2 regions of the Streptomyces sp. CNH189 genome follow, and region 2 is predicted to be linked to the other one. Evidence: riboswitches for the same ligand, from Rfam matches in the RefSeq annotation. Region 2 holds a riboswitch; the other holds the start of a gene.

What was found. A riboswitch is a leader RNA that binds a small molecule or an ion and turns the genes downstream of it on or off. The one in region 2 is predicted to bind S-adenosylmethionine.
Region 1: it holds a riboswitch for S-adenosylmethionine, as region 2 does, so the genes downstream of both, thrC (threonine synthase) here and B100_RS0101015 (aminotransferase class V-fold PLP-dependent enzyme) in region 2, are expected to answer to the same signal.

What each region holds. Positions count from the first base shown of each region.
Region 1 covers NZ_AZUS01000005.1:121,761-129,094, reverse strand. The annotation lists gene groL (chaperonin GroEL) at 1-1,252, opposite strand, end outside; gene B100_RS0109210 (cold-shock protein) at 1,695-1,898, opposite strand; gene B100_RS0109205 (MoaD/ThiS family protein) at 2,329-2,604, opposite strand; gene thrC (threonine synthase) at 2,694-3,995, opposite strand; SAM riboswitch class I at 4,013-4,160, opposite strand; gene B100_RS0109195 (glucosyl-3-phosphoglycerate synthase) at 4,297-5,265, shown strand; gene B100_RS0109190 (trehalose-6-phosphate synthase) at 5,338-6,729, shown strand; gene otsB (trehalose-phosphatase) at 6,760-7,334, shown strand, end outside.
Region 2 covers NZ_AZUS01000001.1:224,146-231,479, forward strand. The annotation lists gene B100_RS0100995 (NYN domain-containing protein) at 1-417, opposite strand, end outside; gene B100_RS0101000 (hypothetical protein) at 485-724, opposite strand; gene B100_RS0101005 (rhomboid family intramembrane serine protease) at 881-1,606, shown strand; gene B100_RS0101010 (Lrp/AsnC family transcriptional regulator) at 1,603-1,884, shown strand; gene B100_RS0101015 (aminotransferase class V-fold PLP-dependent enzyme) at 1,919-3,295, opposite strand; SAM riboswitch class IV at 3,457-3,573, opposite strand; gene trpD (anthranilate phosphoribosyltransferase) at 3,646-4,710, opposite strand; gene qcrB (cytochrome bc1 complex cytochrome b subunit) at 4,860-6,497, opposite strand; gene qcrA (cytochrome bc1 complex Rieske iron-sulfur subunit) at 6,494-7,334, opposite strand, start outside.

The DNA.
Region 1 (7,334 bases), on a different contig from region 2:
GCAGGGCCACGCCACCACCGGCGACGATGCCTTCCTCGACGGCCGCCTTGGCGTTGCGCACGGCGTCCTCGATGCGGTGCTTGCGCTCCTTGAGCTCCACCTCGGTGGCGGCACCGGCCTTGATGACCGCGACACCGCCGGCGAGCTTCGCCAGGCGCTCCTGCAGCTTCTCGCGGTCGTAGTCCGAGTCGCTGTTCTCGATCTCGGCGCGGATCTGGTTCACGCGGCCCTGGACCTGGTCGGCGGAGCCGGCACCGTCGACGATGGTGGTCTCGTCCTTGGTGATGACCACCTTGCGGGCCTTGCCCAGCAGGTCGACGGTGGCGTTCTCCAGCTTGAGGCCGACCTCCTCGGAGATGACCTCGCCGCCCGTGAGGATGGCGATGTCGCCGAGCATGGCCTTGCGGCGGTCACCGAAGCCCGGGGCCTTGACGGCGACGGACTTGAAGGTGCCGCGGATCTTGTTGACCACCAGGGTCGACAGGGCCTCGCCCTCGACGTCCTCGGCGATGATCAGCAGCGGCTTGCCCGACTGCATGACCTTCTCCAGGAGCGGGAGCAGGTCCTTGACGTTGGAGATCTTGGAGTTGGCGATCAGGATGTACGGGTCGTCGAGGACGGCCTCCATACGCTCCATGTCGGTGGCGAAGTACGCCGAGATGTAGCCCTTGTCGAAGCGCATACCCTCGGTGAGCTCCAGCTCCAGACCGAAGGTCTGGGACTCCTCGACGGTGATGACGCCTTCCTTGCCGACCTTGTCCATGGCCTCGGCGATGAGCTCGCCGATCTGGACGTCGGCGGCGGAGATGGAGGCCGTGGAAGCGATCTGCTCCTTGGTCTCGACGTCCTTCGCCTGCTCCAGCAGGGCGGCGGAGACGGCCTCGACGGCCTTCTCGATACCGCGCTTCAGGGCCATCGGGTTGGCGCCGGCGGCGACGTTGCGCAGGCCCTCCTTGACCAGGGCCTGGGCGAGAACGGTCGCGGTGGTCGTACCGTCACCGGCGACGTCGTCCGTCTTCTTGGCGACTTCCTTGACCAGCTCGGCGCCGATCTTCTCGTACGGGTCCTCGAGCTCGATCTCCTTGGCGATGGAGACACCATCGTTGGTGATCGTGGGGGCGCCCCACTTCTTCTCGAGGACGACGTTGCGGCCCTTGGGGCCGAGCGTCACCTTCACGGCGTCCGCGAGCTGGTTCATGCCGCGCTCGAGGCCGCGCCGCGCCTCCTCGTCGAACGCGATGATCTTGGCCATGTGAAGTGGTCCCTCCAGGACTGGGGGTGATTCCTTCGGACCGCGCCCGCGCCCGCGACGGACGGCTCGCCGGCCTGTGGTTCCTTGCCCCACGTGACCTGGCGGGCCTCACCGACCCGGTCCTTCGTTGTCACTCTCACCTTCAGAGTGCTAACGCCAATGATTAGCACTCGACCCCCGAGAGTGCAAGGCACACCGGCGAAGCGGCGTCGCGGCGGGCGGACCCCCGGCAGCCGTCCGGCCCAGGCGTACCAAGGGCTCGGGCCCGGTCTCAGCCGCGCGCGAACACGGCGCGCGCGGCGCACGCGCCTGTCACGCCCCTAGCGGACTTCGAGCGCCACCGCACCGGGCGTTCCGGTGTTCCGGGCATGACGAAGGGCCCGCACCCCGAGAGGTGCGGGCCCTTCGCCGGCAGAAGATGTGCGTGCGGCTGGTAGCGCGTTCAGGCGGTGACGCGAACCATGTCGGCCTGCGGGCCCTTCTGACCCTGCGAGATCTCGAACTCGACCCGCTGGCCCTCTTCAAGGGTGCGGTAGCCGTCCATCTGGATGGCGCTGTAGTGGACGAAAACATCCGCACCACCGTCGACCGCGATGAAGCCGTACCCCTTCTCCGCGTTGAACCACTTGACGGTGCCCTGAGCCATGCCTAACTCCCCTATTACTGGCCCTTGCACAGATCCACACTTCGCGGACCCGGGTCAGACCTCACCCCCCAACGGTTGGGGGCGTGCGCCGGAACGCGTCGACCGCGGCTGAATGTATCTGTCCAACTGCCGTCTGCAACAGGTCAATCGGACGAGAAATCTGGACGCCACCGGTCCGGAATGTGACAAGAATTCGCCAGAATTCAGGGCAAGTCGGGCCGGGCGAAGGAGACAAAAGCCGCGAAAGGAGCCCGCACTTTGGCTACATCCAGTCGGGTCAGCGGCAGGAATTCAGGCTTCTCGATCAATGGATCGGGAGCGCGTTCCCCAACTCTACCGCGCTCAATCACATGGAATTGCCCCCTCCGCATCTCTCACGGAAGGGGCAATGTCGCAAACGCTCGGTAACCGTCATTACCGAAGGTAATGATCAGCCTCCGGCGACCGCCGGGATGATCGACACGCCGGCCCCGTCCGGGGTGGCCGTTTCGAGGCCCTGCTCGAACCGCACGTCGTCGTCGTTCACGTAGACGTTGACGAACCGGCGCAGCTTGCCCTGGTCGTCCAGGACCCGGGCGGCGATGCCGGTGTGGTTCTTCTCCAGGTCCTTGATGACCTCGCCGAGGGTCCCGCCCTCGGCGGCGACCTCGGCCTTGCCCCCGGTGTAGGTACGCAGAATGGTAGGAATACGGACGGTAACACTCACTTTGAACCTCCGGTCGGATGACTTCCCAGGGGCGCGGGGAACTGCGCGACAAACCCCCACCGGCCCGCGGATGAGAGACGAAGCGGCCTTCAGACGAGCCCGGCCTCACGGAACGACTCCAGGCTGGGACGAATCGTCGCCGTCAGCCCGGTCCCCGCCACAGCGTCCAACGTCTTGAGCCCGTCCCCGGTGTTCAACACCACCGTGGTGAGGGACGGATCCAGCGCCCCGCTCTCGATCAGCTTCTTCGTCACGCCCACCGTGACCCCGCCCGCGGTCTCCGCGAAGATCCCCTCGGTGCGCGCGAGCAGCTTGATCGCGTCGACGACCTGCTCGTCCGTGACGTCCTCCACCGCGCCGCCGGTGCGCCGGGCGATGTCGAGCACGTACGGGCCGTCCGCCGGGTTGCCGATGGCCAGCGACTTGGCGATGGTGTTCGGCTTCTGCGGCCGGACCACGTCGTGCCCCGCCTTGTACGCGGTGGACACCGGCGAGCAGCCCTCGGCCTGCGCACCGAAGATCTTGTACGGCCGGTCCTCGACGAGCCCGAGCCTGATCAGCTCCTGCAGCCCCTTGTCGATCTTCGTGAGCTGCGAGCCGGAGGCGATCGGGACCACGATCTGGTCCGGGAGCCGCCAGCCGAGCTGCTCGCAGACCTCGTACGCGAGGGTCTTGGAGCCCTCGGCGTAGTACGGCCGCAGGTTGACGTTGACGAAGCCCCAGCCCTCGCCGGCCGGGTCGCCGATCAGCTCGGAGCAGAAACGGTTCACGTCGTCGTAGTTGCCCTCGATGCCGACGAGCTCGCCGCCGTACACGGCGGCCATGACGATCTTGCCCTGCTCCAGGTCGTGCGGGATGAACACGCAGGAGCGGAAGCCGGCCCGGGCGGCGGCGGCACCGACCGCGCCGGCCAGGTTGCCGGTGGAGGAGCAGGAGAGCGTGGTGAAGCCGAAGGCGCGCGCGGCCTCCAGGGCCTGGGCGACGACGCGGTCCTTGAAGGAGTGCGTGGGGTTGCCGGAGTCGTCCTTGACGTAGAGACCGCCGGTGACGCCCAGCTCGCGGGCCAGGTTGTCGGCCTGGACCAGCTTGGTCCAGCCCGGGTTCAGGTTGGGCTTGGTCGCCACGTCCGCGGGGACGGGCAGCAGCGGCGCGTAGCGCCAGATGTTCGCGGGGCCCGCCTCGATGCGCTTGCGGAGCTCTTCGGTGTCGTAACCCGAGAAGTCGTAGGCGATCTCCAGCGGGCCGAAACACTCCTCGCAGGCGAAGACCGGACCGAGAGGCACGCGGTGGCCGCACTCGCGGCAGGACAGCGCGGCGGCGGGGCCGAGGTCGACGGTGTTCGCGGAGTCGGTGGTGCTTGCGGTGGTGCTTGCAAAAGTCTGCACAGCCATGGAGGCGAGGCCCTTTCTCCTCATCTTCCTCACGACGCATCTCGCCGTGAGACGGATTTGGCACCTTCCCTAGCCGGGAGCCTCGCCACGTCCGCGTGACAGGAACCGACTGGAGGGTTGCCGGGGCTTCATCGGGCCGTATCCCTCTGCCCCTCTGGATGAGCGGTGTTCAGTTGTGCGCCCGGCGACCCCGGCATGCGAGGGTCGCTGGCGTTGTTCAAGACTGTAACCGAAGGCCCGGACGGCGGCGGGAGCCGTCCGAACCCCGAGATGGATCACCGGCCAGTGAGGAGCCCGGACCGTGCTGGAAGAAGTCGAGCGCTGGCTGATCGAGCGCTCCTGGTCGCTGGCCGACCGTCCCCTGCACCGGATCCTGGCGGCGAAACGGGCCTCGGGGCAGACCGTGAGCGTGGTGCTGCCCGCCCTCAACGAGGAGGCCACGGTCGGCGAGATCGTCTCGGTCGTCCGGCACGACCTGGTGCTCCAGGTCCCGCTGGTCGACGAGGTGGTGGTGATCGACTCCGGCTCCACCGACCGCACCGCCGAGGAGGCCGCGGCGGCCGGCGCGCGGGTGGTGCACCGGGACGCGATCCTGTCCCGCATACCGGCCGTGCCCGGCAAGGGCGAGGTGCTGTGGCGGTCGCTGCTGGTCACCCGCGGCGACATCGTGTGCTTCGTCGACGCCGACCTCAGGGACTTCTCCTCCGACTTCGTCACCGGCATCGTCGGCCCGCTGCTCACCGACCCCGACCTCCAGCTGGTCAAGGCCATGTACGACCGGCCCCTGACCCTGGCCGACGGGAGCACCACCGGCGCGGGCGCCGGGCAGGGCGGCCGGGTCACGGAGCTGATGGCCCGCCCGCTGCTCAACATGCACTGGCCGCAGCTGGCCGGTTTCGTCCAGCCGCTGGGCGGCGAGTACGCGGCCCGCCGCGGCCTCCTCGAACAGCTCCCGTTCCCCGTCGGGTACGGCGTCGAGCTGGGCATGCTGGTCGACGCCCTGCATCTGGTGGGCCTGGACGCGCTGGCGCAGGTGGACGTCGGGGTGCGCAAGCACCGGCACCAGGACGGCCAGGCGCTCGGCCGGATGGCCGCCGCGATCTACCGCACCGCGCAGCTGCGGCTGGCCCGCGGCCATCTGCTGCGTCCCTCGCTGACCCAGTTCGAGCGGGCCGGGGACGCCTTCGAGCCCCGCACGTACTCGGTGGACACGGAGGAACGGCCGCCGATGACGGAGATCGAGGAGTACCAGGCGCGCCGGGTGGCCTGACCCCGACCGTCGCCGGCCGGTGTGACGCACCGGCACGTTTGAGGCCCGGGGGGCCGGGCTAGGTTGAGGCGTATGGCTTCAAGCTTCGGTGCAGCTCAGGTGCTGGTCGCCTCCAACCGGGGGCCGGTGTCGTACGAGGTGGTGGACGACGGTTCGCTGCGGGCCAAGCGGGGTGGCGGCGGACTGGTGTCCGGCCTCTCCGCGATCGGTCCTGAGACGGGTGCGCTGTGGGTGTGCTCGGCGCTGTCCGACGGCGACCGCGAGGCCGTGCGGCGCGGGGTGGGCGAGGACGGCGTGCGGATGCTGGACGTCCCGGCGGACGTGCACGCGGACGCGTACAACGGCATCGCGAACTCGGTGCTGTGGTTCGTGCACCACATGCTGTACCAGACCCCGCTGGAGCCCGCCTTCGACGCGGAGTTCCGCCGGCAGTGGGCCTCCTACGAGACCTACAACCGGGCGTTCGCCGAGGCGCTGGCCCAGGAGGCGGCCGAGGGCGCGGCGGTGCTGGTGCAGGACTACCACCTCACCCTGGTCCCCGGGATGCTCCGCGAACTCCGCCCCGACCTGCGCATCGGCCACTTCTCGCACACCCCGTGGGCGCCGCCCGAGTACTTCGCGATGCTGCCCGACGACATCGCGCGCCAGGTGCTGCGCGGGATGCTCGGCGCCGACCGGCTCGGCTTCCTCACCCGCCGCTGGGCGGACGCGTTCACCGCGTGCTGCGAGCGCTTCGCGGGCGGGCTCGGCGACACCCGGATCGGGGTGCACGGCCTGGGCGCCGACGCGGACTTCCTGCGCGCCCGCTCCCACGAGGCGGACGTGGACGAGCGGATGGCCGCGCTGAAGGAGGAGATCGGTGAGGGGCGCCGGACGATCGTCCGGGTGGACCGCACCGAGCTGTCCAAGAACATCGTGCGCGGCCTGCTGGCGTACCGGCAGCTGCTGGACGGCCGCCCCGAGTGGCGCGAGCGCGTGGTGCACGTCGCCTTCGCCTACCCCTCCCGGCAGGACCTCGCCGTCTACCGCGACTACACCGCCGAGGTGCGGCGGCTCGCCGACGAGATCAACGAGCAGTACGGCACCCCGGGCTGGCGTCCGGTCGTGCTGCACGTCAAGGACGACTTCGCGCGCTCGCTGGCCGCCTACCGGCTGGCCGACGTCGCCCTGGTCAACCCCATCCGCGACGGCATGAACCTGGTCGCCAAGGAGGTCCCGGTGGTCTCCGAGGCGGGCTGCGCGCTGGTGCTGTCCCGGGAGGCCGGCGCCCACGAGGAGCTGGGCGACGACGCGATCACCGTCAACCCGTACGACGTCGTGGAGACCGCCGAGGCACTGCACGAGGCCCTGTCGATGCGCCCGGAGGACCGCACGGAACGCTGCAAGCGGCTGGCCGCGGCGGCGACGGCGCTGCCACCGGCACGGTGGTTCCTGGACCAGTTGGAAGCGCTGCGCGAGGCGTGACACGGGGCGTGCGTGGATAGGTTGGGGCACATGGCCAGTCACACGGATTCCACGGACCCCGGAGCCCTGCCGACGCCCGCCACGCAGGCCGGGCGGGAGGGACTGGACGCGCTGCTCGCCCGTCCCGGCAAGGCGCTGATCGGGCTCGACTTCGACGGGACCCTCGCGCCGATCGTCGCCGATCCGGAGCAGGCCCGTGCGCACCCGGACGCGGTGCCCGCGCTCGCCGCGCTCGCCCCGAAGGTCGCGGCGGTCGCGGTCGTCACCGGCCGGCCTCCGGGCGTCGCCGTGCGGCACGGGGGCTTCGCGGGCGTATCCGGTCTGGAGCACCTGGTGGTGCTCGGTCACTACGGCGCCGAGCGCTGGGACGCCGTCACCGGCACGGTCACCGCGCCCGCCCCGCATCCCGGCGTCGCCGCCGCCCGCGCGGAGCTGCCGGGGCTGCTGGACCGGGTGGGTGCCTGGCAGGGCACCTGGATCGAGGAGAAGGGGCGGGCGGTCGCCGTCCACACCCGCAGGGCCGCCGATCCGCAGGCCGCCTTCGAGGCCCTGCGCGAGCCGCTCACCGGTCTCGCGACCCGGCACGGCCTGGTCGTCGAGCCCGG
Region 2 (7,334 bases):
GGCGTCGGCGCGCTGGGCCTCCTCGCCGGCGGCGGTGACCAGCTTGACCCAACCGGCCGGGCGGAGCACATAGGCCGCGGCCGCCACATCGAGCGGGTCCGCGGCCGGGGGCGGGGAGCCGGAGTCCAGGGCGCCGGTCAGTTCCGGCTGGGCCTCTCTGAGCTTCTCCCCGATGCGCTGCCGGAACAGCGGGTCGGTCTCCAGCGCCGCCGCCATGGCGTTCCCGGCGAACTTGGCGCGGCGGCTCGGGGTGAACCGTGCGTACTGCCGCAGCTGCGCGGGCAGCTCGGCGACCGTGAGCCCGCCGAAGCCGTCCGCGACGATCTGGACGACCCGGCGGCGCACTCCGTCGGGCAGCGGGCGGTCGAGCACCTCGGCGGTGCCGTCCTGCGGCCCCCCGCCCGTGGTCTCCGCCATCCGTCACACCCCAATGCCTGTGTGCGGCCCCGCCCCGGGGGCCGCCGTCAGCGGGGCCCGCTCCGCTTCAGGAGCCGGCGCCCGGCCTGTCCACGAGTTCCACCTGATCCACGGCGTTGCACCAGCGGCACCGTACCGACTCGATCGTCTCATCGAGCACCTCGCGCTCCTCGACCTTGGGCTCTCCGGCCAGATCGAGGTGCACGTACTCGACGACCTTCGACGAGCGGGTCACGTCGAAACGGGTGAGGTTGCCGCAGAGCGTGCAACGCCACCGCGTCGAGGTGGTCGGCAGAGGAACCGTCATCGTGGCTGTTCGCCTTCCTTCCAGTGTCCGTGACGCACCGGGCGGCCGGTGCGTGTGGCTCGTAACCCTACGGCCTGCCGGGTGCCCGCCGCCCGCCTGTCCACGGCGGCGAGGCGGTCTGCGTGGGTGCGTCCGGTTACGTCATGCTCTGTAGCCATGATCCGCAACTGGGCCGCGGCGGCCGCCGGGGCGATCCGGACCACTCCCGCTCCGGTCACCCGCACCCTGATCGTGCTGTGCTGCCTGGTCTTCCTCGTCGGGCCGGCCTCGGGCCTGCATCCGGCCCACGGCTCCGGGGACGAGCTGCTCGCCGCCCAGCGCGCCTACTTCCGCCGCTGGGGCGTGATCCCCGCAGACCTGTTCGACGGGTCCCTCGCGGCCGTCCTCACCCCCGCCACGGCGCTGTTCGTGCACGGCAGCTGGGTGCACCTGCTCGGCAACATGCTGTTCCTCCACGTGTTCGGACCGATGACCGAGACACGGATGGGCCGGGTGCGGTTCGCCTTGTGCTACGCGGGCTGCGGCTACCTCGCCCTGCTGGGGTACGCCGCCGCCAACGCCGGCTCCGAGCGGTCCCTGGTCGGGGCCTCGGGAGCGATCTCGGCGGTCCTCGGGGCGTTCCTGTTCCTGTTCCCCCGGGGGCGGGTCACCAGTCTCCTGCCGTTCGCCCTCTTCCTGCCGGTACGGCTGCCCGCGTGGGTGGTGCTGCCGTTCTGGGCGGCCCTGCAGTGGGCGGCGGCGGGAGGCGGGCCGGGGGTGGCCCATCTGGCGCACCTGGTGGGCTTCGGCCTGGGGTTCGGCTGCGCATGGGTGTGGCGCGGCGGGGCGACTACAGTGAGGTCCGCCCCTGCTCCGGCTCCCGAGGGAGAGAACCAGCCGTGATCACCGCGATCGTCCTCATCAAGACCAGCGTGGACCGGATCCCCGAGATCGCGGAACAGATCGCCGCGCTGGACAGCGTCAGCGAGGTCTTCTCCGTCACCGGCACGTACGACCTGATCGCCATGGTGCGGGTCCGTGAGCACGAGGACCTGGCGGAGGTCATCCCCGGCCGGATCAGCAAGATCCAGGGGGTCGAGGGCACGGACACGCATGTGGCGTTCCGCACGTACTCCCAGCACGACCTGGAGGCCGCGTTCGCCATCGGTCTGGACAGCTAGCCCACTCCCGGGGCTCCGCTCCGGGCCCCGCTCCTCAAACGCCGGAGGGGCTGTTCGTAGCCGACGTGGCCGGCACGCACCGTCCCTCCACCGTCCGGTAGGACCACCGCGCTCCGTCACGGATCAGCTCCCGCACCGCCCGCACGAACCGCTCGACGTGCTCGTCCGGCGTCCCGGCCCCGAAGCTGACCCGAATCGCGTTGAGCGAGCCCGCGTCCGGCGCCCCGCACTCCCCCTGGCCCCCCGCCTCACTGCCCACCAGCCGCCGCACCAGCGGGTGCGCGCAGAACAGCCCGTCCCGCACACCGATGCCGTACTCCGCGGACAGTGCCGCCGCGAAGTGGGAGCTGTTCCAGCCCTCGACCACGAAGGACAGCACACCGACCCGCGGCGCGTCGTGGCCGAACAGTGACAGGAACCGCACTTCGGGCACGTCCGCCAGCCCCTTCCGCACCGCGCCGACCAGCGCGTCCTCGCGCGCGGCCAGCGCGTCGAAGCCGGCCTCGGTGAGCGCCGCGCAGGCGGAGGCGACGGCGTGGGCGCCGATGACGTTGGGCGAGCCGGCCTCGTGGCGGGCGGCGCCGTCGTGCCACTCGACGTCCACCCCGCCGTCCGCGCGCCGGGTGACCTTGCGGCTGGCGCCGCCGCCCGCGAGGTAGGGCTCGGCCTCGCGCAGCCAGTCGGCGCGCCCTGCCAGCACCCCGGAGCCGAAGGGCGCGTACAGCTTGTGCCCGGAGAAGGCGACCCAGTCGACGTCCAGGTCGCGCACGCTCACCGCGCGGTGCGGGGCGAGTTGGGCGGCGTCCAGCACGATCCGGGCGCCGTGCGCGTGCGCGGCGGCGGCCAGTTCACGGACCGGCCACAGCTCACCGGTGACGTTGGAGGCTCCGGTCACGCAGACCAGGGCCGGGCCGTAGGGGTCGCGGTCGGCTAGGGCCCGCTCCAGGGTCGCGACGGCCTGCGCGGGGCTGCCCGGCGCGTCCAGGTAGGTCACCCGGGCGCCCCGCCAGGGCAGCAGGGAGGCATGGTGCTCGGTCTCGAAGACGAAGACCTCGCACCCCTCGGGCAGGGCGGCGGCGAGCAGGTTGAGGGAGTCGGTGGTGGACCGGGTGAACACCACCTGGTCCTCGATGCGGCAGTCGAGGAACTCGGCGACCGTCCGGCGGGCGTTCTCGAACAGGTCGGTGGACAACTGCGACAGGTACCCGGCGCCCCGGTGGACGCTGCCGTAGTACGGGGCGTACGCGGCCACGTCGTCCCAGACGCGCTGGAGGGCGGGGGCGCTGGCGGCATAGTCGAGCGCGGCGTAGGTGACCTCGCCGCCGGTGACGAGCGGGACGGTGACGTCCCGGCCGAGGACGGGCAGCGGGGCACGGACGGACGGGGCGGCGGCAACGGCGGAGACGGACATGGCGGAACTCCCGTGAGGCAGGACGGATCCCCGCGCGAGCGGACGGCGCGCAGGCGCGGGAAGAAGAGTGAAAGGGGTGTGCGGAGGCGGGGCTCGACGCCCTAGCGCATTCGCTTGCTCACGGAAGGCTCCTCGACGACCAGGACCCCTGGTGTGCGAGGGGTCCGCGCTTGCCGTGCGCCCTGCTGCTCACGGCCTGGTCCTCACCCGGGGCACCCCGCCACGGACGGAGGGTTGCCGGACAGCCGGCCGGGGCCTTGTGGCTGTCACTCATGACCTGACAGGGAAATTACGTGAGGTGACCGGCGTCCCGCAACCCGAGTCCGGATCGCGGGACAACCGCACGGTTCTCAGGCGTTGCTGACGGCCACCCAGCGCTCCAGGACGCGCTTGGCGGAGCCGGAGTCGACCGACTCGGCCGCCTTGTCCATCCCGGCGCGGATCTGCTCGGTGAGCGTGCCGCCGCCCGGCTCCAGCGCCACCAGCGCCGCCGCGGAGTTCAGCAGCACCGCGTCCCGCACCGGGCCCCGTTCGCCGTCCAGCAGGCGGCGGGCGACCTCGGCGTTGTAGGAGGCGTCGGCGCCGCGCAGCGCCTCCACCGGCACCAGCTCGATGCCGACGTCACGCGGGTCGAAGCTCTCCTCGGTCACCGCGCCGTCGCGGACCACCCACACCCGGGAGGTGCTGGTGGTGGTCAGCTCGTCCAGGCCGTCGTCGCCGCGGAACACCAGCGAGGAGTGGCCGCGCCCAGCGAACACCCCGGCCATGATGGGCGCCATCCGCGGGTCGGCGACGCCGACCGCCTGGGCCTTCACCTGGGCCGGATTGGCCAGCGGGCCGAGGAAGTTGAACACCGTGCGGATGCCGAGCTGGCCGCGGGCGGCAGCCACGTGGCGCAGCGCCGGGTGGAACTTCACCGCGAAGCAGAAGGTGATTCCGGCCTCCTCGGCGACCTCGGCGACCCGGCGGGGGGTGAGTTCGAGGTTGACGCCCAGCTTCTCCAGGACGTCGGAGGCGCCGGAGGCGGAGGACGCGGCGCGGTTGCCGTGCTTCACGACCTTCGCGCCGGCGCCGGCCACGACGATGGAGGACATGGTGGAGATGTTCACCGTCTTGGCGCCGTCGCCGCCGGTGCCGACGATGTCGACGGTGGCGCCCGGTACGTCGATGACGTTGGCGTGGGCGTACAGCGCCCGGACGCAGCCGGTGATCTCCTCGACCGTCTCGCCCTTGGCGCGCAGGGACACCGCGAAGCCCGCGATCTGCGCGTCGGTCGCCTCGCCGCGCATGATCAGGTCCATCGCCCAGGCGGTGTCGTCGGCGGACAGGTTCCGTCCGTCCAGGAGGCCGTTCAGCAGGGCGGGCCAGGAGCGGCCCGCCGCGTTGTCGCCTCCAGCGGGGGTCACAGCGCTCATGGTCGCTCCTGACGGTCGTAGCGGGTGGCCGGGACCGGCGCGGTCCCGGACCCACCCTATCCAGCCCCGGGTACGGCGAAGGGCCCCCGTCCGCAGAACGGACGGGGGCCCTTCACTGTCGTGTGGCGACGGGTGGAGTACTTGAGGGATCAGTGGTGGCCGTGGCCGCTCGTGATCTCCTTGTACTCCTCGACGGTCGGCTTCGGAATCTGGGACTCCTCGCCGTAGAAGCCCTTGCTGAGCTTCGCGCGCAGCTTCTCGCCGGCCTTCACCTTGCGCCGGACGCCGTTCTCGTCGACCTCCGGGCCGAGCTCGAGCGGCCGGGGCTGCTCGTGCGCGGTGAGGGTGTACAGCTGCTCCTGGCTGAGCGGCTCGTGCACCTCGATGAACTCACCGTGCGGCAGGCGCTTGATGATGCCCGACTCGCGGCCGTGCAGCACCTTCTCCTTGTCCCGGCGCTGCAGACCGAGGCAGATGCGCTTGGTGATGACGAACGCCACGACCGGGGCGACGAAGAACGCGATCCGGACGAACCAGGTGATGGCGTTGATCGACAGGTGGAAGTGCGTGGCCCAGATGTCGTTGCCGCCGCCGATGAGGAGCACGAAGTACAGCGTCATCCAGGCGACACCGAACGCCGTGCGCGTCGGGGCGTTGCGCGGGCGGTCCAGGATGTGGTGCTCGCGCTTGTCGCCGGTGACCCAGGACTCGATGAACGGCCACACCGCGATGGCCGCCAGGACCAGCGGGAAGATCATCAGCGGGATGAACACACCCAGGACGAGCGTGTGACCCCAGAAGTTGATCTCCCAGCCCGGCATGACACGGATCAGGCCCTCGGAGAAGCCCATGTACCAGTCCGGCTGGGCACCGGTGGAGACCATGTCCGGCCGGTAGGGGCCGATGGCCCAGATCGGGTTGATCGTGGCGATCGCCGCGACGGCCGCGAGCACACCGAAGACCAGGAAGAAGAAGCCTCCGGCCTTGGCCATGTACACCGGCAGCAGCGGCATGCCGACCACGTTCTTGTTGGTCTTTCCGGGGCCCGCGAACTGCGTGTGCTTGTGGTAGAAGACCAGGATCAGGTGCGCCACCACGAGGCCGAGCATGATGCCCGGCAGCAGCAGGACGTGGATCGAGAAGAACCGGGCCACGAAGTCGTCGCCGGGGAACTCGCCGCCGAAGAGGAAGAACGAGATGTACGTGCCGACGATCGGCACGGACAGGATCGCGCCCTCCATGAAGCGGATACCGGTGCCGGAGAGCAGGTCGTCCGGGAGCGAGTAGCCGGTGAAACCGGTGAACATGCCCAGGACGAGCAGCAGGAAGCCGAACAGCCAGTTGATCTCACGCGGCTTGCGGAACGCGCCGGTGAAGAACACGCGCATCATGTGCACGAACATGCCGGCCACGAAGATCAGCGCGGCCCAGTGGTGGATCTGCCGGATGAGCAGACCGCCACGGACGTCGAAGCTGATGTCCAGCGTCGACTTGTAGGCCTCACTCATCAGCTGGCCCTGCAGCGGGACGTAGCTGCCGTGGTACTCCACCTCGTTCATCGACGGGTGGAAGAACAGCGTCAGGTACACACCCGTGAGGATGATGATGATGAAGCTGTACAGGCAGATCTCACCCAGCATGAACGACCAGTGGTCGGGGAAGATCTTGCGCATGTTGGCCTTGGCCAGGGAGTAGATCCCCAGCCTGCCGTCCGCCCAGTCGGCGACCCGCTCACCGGCCGGTGCCTTCCCGCGCGAGCGGGAATCGGTGCTGGTCGTAGTACTCATCCGCGCTCCCAGAAAGCAGGGCCGACGGGCTCTTCGAAGTCGCCGAGCGCTTCGAGGTAACCCTCGTCGTTCACGCCGATGCGCAGCTGCGGCAGCGGGTGACCGGCGGGACCGAAGATCACCTTGGCGCCGTCGGAGAGGTCGAAGGTGGACTGGTGGCAGGGGCACAGCGCGTGGTGCGTCTGCTGCTCGTACAGGGAGATCGGGCAACCGACGTGGGTGCAGATCTTCGAGTAGGCAAGGATGCCCTCGTGCGACCACTCGAGCGAGCGCCTGTCCTTGATGTCGTCCGGCTGGATGCGGACCAGCATCAGGGCGGCCTTGGCGATCTCGGTCTGGAACCCGTGGTCGTGCTCCTCCAGGCCTTCGGGCTTGGCGAAGGTCAGCGAACCCACGATCAGGTCCGACGGGCGCAGCGGCTCGTTGGTGTTCATGTTGACGAGCAGCTTGCCCTTGCCCCACAGGGTGTGGCGCAGCTTGTCCTCGGGCAGCGGCCCGAGGTCGCGCAGCAGCACCACACCGGAGAGCGGGAACAGCGCCAGCGCGCCGAACATGGTGTTGCGGATCAGCTTCCGGCGGCCGATCACCGACTCCTTGGCGCCCTGGCGGAAGTCGTCCATGACCTTCGCCCGGAGCTCGGGAGAGGCCTCGATCGGGTGACGTTCGTCGGTCAGCTCGTGGTCCGACATCAGCGTGCGGGCCCAGTGGACCGCGCCGGCGCCGATGCAGAACAGGGCCAGGCCGAGCGTCATGCCCAGCGCGAAGTTCAGCGCGCTGATGTGGCCGAGCGGCCAGATGTAGACCGACTTGTCGACCGGGATGGCCACGTACGAGGCG